Regions from separate parts of the Pseudahrensia aquimaris genome, predicted to be linked through region 2. Evidence: predicted binding sites of a transcription regulator. Region 2 holds the regulator's gene; each other region holds the start of a gene.
The links. Region 2 encodes LexA, which represses DNA repair genes until DNA is damaged. Its sites were predicted from a motif close to TGTTCNNNNTGTGTTCNG; they were not measured.

Region 1 (2,268 bases), on a different contig from region 2:
TGCTGCCGAAAGCAGCGTAACGTTCAACCTGTATGGCACGGGCACGCGCCACGCGCTCGGCAATGGATGCACTCGCCTCGCCCGGTTGCGGGCGAATGAGGTCGCTGGCGGCAACAGCTGGCACTTCAATGCGCAGGTCGATGCGGTCCAGCAGAGGGCCGGAAATGCGGCCCTGGTAGTCGCTCGCGCAACGCACTCCACGGCGACACTGGTGACCCGGCTCTCCCGCCATGCCGCAGCGGCAGGGATTCATGGCGGCGATCAGTTGCAAACGCGACGGATAAGACACACGGTGATTGGCGCGGGCGATCACAGTTTCCGCCGTTTCTAACGGTTGGCGCAAACTGTCGAGCACTTGGGGGGTAAATTCGGGCAATTCGTCGAGAAACAGCACACCATTGTGGGCAAGAGAGACTTCACCGGGTTTGGCCTTCAACCCACCGCCAACCATCGCCGCCATTGAAGCCGAATGATGTGGTGTTCGGAAGGGGCGCGCAGACGACAATTGACCGTCCGCCAGCAGGCCAGCGATGGATGAAATCATTGAGACTTCCAACAATTCCTTCGGGCTGAGAGGCGGCAGGATGCCGGGTAGACGGCTGGCCAAAAGGCTCTTGCCGGAGCCGGGCGGGCCGATCATCAGCATGTTGTGGCCACCGGCTGCTGCAACTTCCAGCGCCCGTTTGGCCGTCTCCTGCCCGCGAATGTCTGCCATATCGCCCAAGCCGCCGTTGCCATCGCGCACTTTGGCGATGGGGCGGGAGAGGACTTGCGTGCCCTTGAAGTGATTGGCCATGCCGATCAGCGAACGGGGAGCGAGAATGTCCATGTCTGGCCCCGCCCAAGCCGCTTCCGGCCCAGATGCGGCGGGGCAAATGAGGCCCTTGCCCAGCGCATTGGCGCCGATGGCGGCGGGTAAGGCCCCTGCAACGGGCGCAATCGTGCCGTCGAGCCCCAACTCGCCCATCACGACATAACCTTCGAGCGCATCGCCTGGTATCGCCCCCATTGCGGCCATCAACGCCAGTGCAATCGGCAGATCGTAGTGCGAGCCTTCTTTCGGCAGATCGGCCGGAGCCAGATTGACCGTGACGCGCTGCGTCGGCATTGACAGACCCGATGCGTGGAGCGCCGAGCGCACCCGTTCGCGGCTCTCAGCCACCGCTTTGTCAGCCAGACCGACGATCGACATTTTCACCTCGCCAGGACTGAGCATGACCTGCACATCCACGGGAATGGCCTGGATGCCTGAAAAGGCGATTGTCTTACAACGCGAAACCATGACGTTACTTTCTGCCAGCCACACTGCGCAGCTTTGCTACGCCTATGCTAGATGCATGGATTTCAATTCGTCAAGAACAAAAATAGAACAAATTTGCCAGTGTGCATAAAGTTCCTTCTGCGGTATGCCATCGGCGATGTGAATCAAGGCGCCCCAACATGAGCGAATTGCGCGCAACCCTGTTCGGCATTGGGGCAATTTTGCTGTGGTCACTTCTGGCTCTTCTTACGGCGATGAGTGGCGATGTTCCGCCGTTCCAATTGACCGCCATCTGTTTCGCGATAGCGACAATAATCGGCGCGGTGGCGCTGGTGCAGTCGGGTGCGGGGTTTGCGCCTCTGCGCCAGCCTTGGCCGGTGTGGTTGCTCGGTGTGGGCGGCCTGTTCGGCTATCACTTTTTCTACTTCACAGCCCTGCGCAACGCGCCGCCGGTGGAAGCAGGTTTGATTGCTTATCTTTGGCCACTGCTTATCATTCTGTTCTCAGCCCTGTTGCCGGGGGAGCGGCTGTTGACGCGGCATGTAATCGGCGGTTTGGTCGGGCTTTCTGGCGCTTATCTCATCGTGACGAAGGGCGCAGGCCTCGCGCTCGATCCGGCGCATACATTCGGCTACGCAATGGCGGCGGCTTGTGCGCTCACGTGGTCTTCTTATTCGGTGCTTTCACGGCGTTTTGCAGAAGTGCCGAGCGCGGCGGTGACCGGCTTTTGCGCGGTCGCAGCAGTGCTCGCAACGTTTGCTCATTTCGGGCTGGAAACGACGCAATGGCCAACGACGCCCTTGCAGTGGATGGCGACTTTGGGGCTGGGACTGGGGCCGGTGGGTCTAGCATTTTACATTTGGGATATCGGGGTGAAGCGCGGCAACATCCAGCTGCTTGGCTCCGCCAGCTATGCCGCGCCGGTGCTTTCCACCATCGCGCTGCTGTTGGCCGGATTTGGCGCTTTCACATGGCATGTGGCAGCGGCGGCACTGTTGGTGACGTTG
Region 2 (2,268 bases):
GCGCAGACATAGTGGTTACACTTGGCGGCGCGTCCGTGGGCGATCACGATCTGGTGCAGGATGCGCTGGAAACACGCGGTGTCACGCTGGATTTCTGGAAGCTCGCCATGCGCCCCGGCAAGCCTGTAACTTTCGGAACCGCGCCCTCAGGACAGCGCTATCTCGGGCTGCCCGGCAACCCCGTATCATCGCTCGTTTGCACCACCATTTTCCTCGCCCCGCTGATAAAATCCATGCTCGGGCTGCCCGCACAAACGCATCACCAAACCGCACGCTTGGCTGTGGATCTGCCACAGAACAATGAGCGCGAGGAGTATGCCCGGGCGACATACGAATTAATGGACGGCGATTGGTGGGTAACACCGGCTGCTAGCCAGGACTCGTCGATAATCCGGCTCTACCACCAATCAAATTGCCTGCTCATTCGGCCTGCCAACGCACCCGCTCTGAAGCGTGGCGCAACATGCCATGTGGTCCCTCTTTAGATCAGTCTTTGCAAACAGGGTTGCAGAACGAAGAAAGAACATGTAACGATGTTCACGCTTTGTATTTTCTGAATCGCGCATGTCAGTTCAGCTGATGTCCGCGCAGACGGCCAGCACGAAAGGCCCACACCATGCTTACGCGCAAACAGCACGAATTGTTGATGTTCATCCACAACCGTCTCCAGGAAGACGGTGTTCCCCCGTCTTTTGACGAGATGAAGGATGCGCTGGAATTGAAATCCAAATCCGGCATCCACCGCCTGATTACCGCTCTGGAAGAACGCGGGTTTATCCGGCGCCTTGCAAACCGCGCGCGCGCCTTGGAAGTTTTGAAGATGCCGGAAGGTTTTGCACCTGTTTCCGCTGATGCCGAAAAGGCTAAATCATTTATGCCAAGCGTTATCGAAGGCGGCTTAAGCAAAGCTGCGGCGTCGGTTTCTGAATCGAGCACGGTTCCTGTCATGGGCCGCATTGCTGCCGGCACGCCGATCTCGGCAATCCAGGAGCATACCCACGATATAGCAGTGTCCCCCGACATGCTCGGCATGGGCGAACACTACGCTTTGGAAGTGAACGGAGACTCGATGATCGAAGCCGGTATTTTTGATGGCGACACGGTCGTCATCCGCCATGCCAACTCGGCCGAACCCGGTGATATCGTCGTCGCTCTTGTTGATGACGAAGAAGCAACGTTGAAAACATTCCGAAGAGAGAATGGGCAAATTGCTCTGGTCGCAGCCAACCCCGCCTATGAAACGCGGCTGCTCGATGCCAATCGGGTGAATGTTCAAGGCAAACTCGTCGGACTGATCAGGCGCTATCACTGATAACGTCTGCGCTTAATCCACAGCAAAGCGGTGCCGCGTCCAAAGTCGCGGCGCGGCGCTGAAAGATTTTTCGACGCGCAATTTTATAGCTCGCGTCGAACCTTTTGATGCTGAATTTGCAGAACCACCGATGTGCAGAGCATGAGCACCATGTCGACGCAGGTTTTTTTGGTCGATGATCAAGGGGCGCTCAATTTCAGCCATATCAGAACACAATCCATCGGCAGCAAACGGCACGATCAAAATATCCGCCATATGACAATCATCGCCCAATCCGTGACGTGCTGAAATGTGGGCAATCACGAGCCCCTGCGTCTCGAATGAACACCCGCCCAGATCACAGGCAAAACGCTCTGCAACCTCGTTGCCCCCAGAAAACGGATAGGCACGTTGCCAGATTCCGACTGAAAACTTCTCCGCCCTTGGACGCAACAGTGCCATGTTCCCTTGGCTGCCAAACACCGCTACCTGCCGGCCATTCTCCAAAATTAAAACGTCAGGCCGAGCGCTTTTCCCCGCCATAAGCCCAGCCAGAATGAAGAATCCGACGCCGATCAGACGCAGGCGTGTCTTTAACAAGCACAACACCAACAACCCTAGTGTTGCGAAAATCAAAGTGGATACCGTCAAACGTCCAGTAGCTCCGCTCGGGCCGTGCTCCGCAACCCATTTTGCGACACCCACAACCCCTTCCACCCCCATAGCCATCACCCAAAGCGGGTAAGATTCGAGCCCGAATGGCATCGCCAAAACAGATATCAAAGCCAGCGGCATCACAATCACTGAAACCAACGGCATCGCTGCCAGATTGGCGATCAAACCAAGCGCTGCAACCCTGTGGAAATGATAGGCAGCAAACAACCCGGTAGCGAGCCCCGCGACCAAGCTCGTCATCGCCAGTCCGCCAACATCGCGCACGATAAACCGGCGCAATACTGAATGTCGCTGCCATTGCG
Region 3 (2,268 bases), on a different contig from region 2:
GTCGATGGAGGAATGGGTGCGGCCAGATGCGTATATCCGCAGCGGTTTTTTGCCAAACAAGCCTTCTTTATTGCCCGTGAAGCCCAACGCTTTTTCGCGCATCGTCAACACAGCGCAGAGCGTGGCGGACGATGCGGTGTCCTGAAACGTGCCTTGGAATGTATCCGGCAGGCCGACCGCTTGGCGTAGCCAGTCCACCATTTTCACTTCCAGTTCGGTCGCGGCGGGAGACGTCTGCCACAACATGCATTGCGCGGCAAAAGCGGTTGCAAGCTGTTCAGCAATTTGTGCGGCAGGTGCAGCGTTTGATTGGAAATAGGCAAAGAAGCGCGGATGCTGCCAATGGGTCATGCCACCGGGAATAATGCGCTCGAAATCGTCAAAGATCGCATCCATCGACTCGCCACCGTCTGGCGGTGACGCGCCAATTTGCGCGGCAATGGCTCCCGGCTTTACCTTGGGGCGAACGGGTCGTTCCGCCAGCGAATCGAGATAATCGGCCCCCCAATCGGCGGCCCTGTGCGACCACGCGCGGTAGTCTATTGCATCGTCTGGCGGCGTTTTGCTCATGCAGACGGGCCGGGCGTAATGGTGAAGGCCAATTCGCCGATGTTCTCAATAGAACCTTCAACGCGGTCTCCGGCAACGAGCGGGCCAACACCAGCAGGCGTGCCTGTCATGATCAGATCGCCTGCTTTCAATTCAATCCACTCGGAAAGGTTGGAGACGATTTCCGGCACCTTCCAAATCTGCTGCCCCAGATCACCGTCCTGCTTGGTCTCGCCATTGACGGTCAAATGCATGCGACCCCGTTCTGGATGGCCGATTTTGCTTGAAGGCTTGATCGCACTGATCGGTGCGGAATGGTCAAATCCCTTTGCCATCGTCCAAGGACGACCGGCTTTCTTGGCCCATGCCTGATAATCCCGGCGGGTGAGATCGACGCCTGCGGCATAGCCGAAAATGTGGTCGTTGGCCTTCTCCAGCGGAATGTCCGTGCCGCCCTCGCCGATGGCGATCACCAGTTCCATCTCGTGATGGAAATCTTCGCAATGGCTGGGATAGGCAATTTCATCGTTCTGATGCACAGCGTCCGCAGGCTTGCCAAAGAAGAACGGCGGTTCACGTCCTGGCACTCCGCCCATTTCAACCACGTGATCTTCGTAATTGCGACCCACGCAAAAGACACGGCGGATAGGAAAACGGTCGCCGCTACCACTGATCGGAAGGCTGACAGTTTCGGGCGGGCTGAAAATAAACGACATGAATTGTGTCCATTGAAAAGAAGGTGCGACCAACTTTCTCGCAGGTCTGGTCGTTTTTGAAAAGACGCGGTGGGAATAATCGTATAAGAACATATCAAGAACAATTTGGAAGTCCCATGACCACACTGCTCGATACCATTGCCAGACCCAAAGCCGCCCCGCCCGCCGCGCCGGAGCAAAAGCGTGGCCGAATGGGCGTGCGCGAGAAACTAGAAGTGCTGGCAGACGCAGCCAAGTACGATGCTTCATGCTCGTCGTCGGGTTCGGAACGCCGCTCCTCTGTGGGTGGCAAGGGAGTTGGTTCAACCGAATGTTCCGGCATTTGCCACGCTTATGCGCCGGACGGGCGCTGCATATCGCTGCTGAAAGTGCTGCTGACCAATTATTGCAAATATGACTGCCTGTATTGCGTCAACCGCATCTCCTCCAACGTTCAGCGGGCGCGGTTCACGGTGGAAGAGGTCGTGCAGCTGACGCTCGACTTCTACAAACGCAATTACATCGAAGGCCTGTTCCTCTCCTCCGGCATCATGCGCAACGCCGACTATACGATGGAACAGGTGGTCGAAGTGGCCCGTCAATTGCGCGTGGTTCACGATTTCCGCGGTTACATCCACCTGAAAACCATCCCCGAAGCCTCGCCCGAACTGCTGGCCAAGGCCGGGCTTTATGCCGACCGGCTGTCGATCAACATCGAAATGCCCACCGAACAGGGGTTGGAGGCTCTTGCGCCGGAAAAGAATGCACCGGGCATCAAGCGCACCATGGCACGGCTGAAACTGAACATGGATGAATACAAGGAAGAGCGGAAGAAAACCCGCAAGGTGCCGAAATTCGCCCCCGCCGGACAATCGACTCAGATGATCGTCGGTGCCGATGATTCCCGCGACAGCGATGTGCTCACCACTTCATCCACGCTTTATTCCGGCTACGGTTTAAAGCGCGTCTATTATTCAGCCTTCTCTCCTATCCCAGATGCGAGCAAGAACCTGCCGCTCATCAA

Region 1: a site for LexA is predicted at 1,355-1,372, ahead of ACFQ14_RS11040 (YifB family Mg chelatase-like AAA ATPase). Genes of this name have one in related genera too.
Region 3: a site for LexA is predicted at 1,351-1,368, ahead of ACFQ14_RS10395 (putative DNA modification/repair radical SAM protein). Genes of this name have one in related genera too.

What each region holds. Positions count from the first base shown of each region.
Region 1 covers NZ_JBHTJV010000009.1:476,367-478,634, reverse strand. The annotation lists gene ACFQ14_RS11040 (YifB family Mg chelatase-like AAA ATPase) at 1-1,282, opposite strand, end outside; gene yddG (aromatic amino acid exporter YddG) at 1,441-2,268, shown strand, end outside.
Region 2 covers NZ_JBHTJV010000013.1:99,063-101,330, reverse strand. The annotation lists gene ACFQ14_RS13990 (molybdopterin molybdotransferase MoeA) at 1-485, shown strand, start outside; gene lexA (transcriptional repressor LexA) at 617-1,312, shown strand; gene ACFQ14_RS13980 (ComEC/Rec2 family competence protein) at 1,325-2,268, opposite strand, start outside.
Region 3 covers NZ_JBHTJV010000009.1:332,805-335,072, forward strand. The annotation lists gene ACFQ14_RS10385 (pyridoxal phosphate-dependent decarboxylase family protein) at 1-570, opposite strand, end outside; gene ACFQ14_RS10390 (fumarylacetoacetate hydrolase family protein) at 567-1,265, opposite strand; gene ACFQ14_RS10395 (putative DNA modification/repair radical SAM protein) at 1,457-2,268, shown strand, end outside.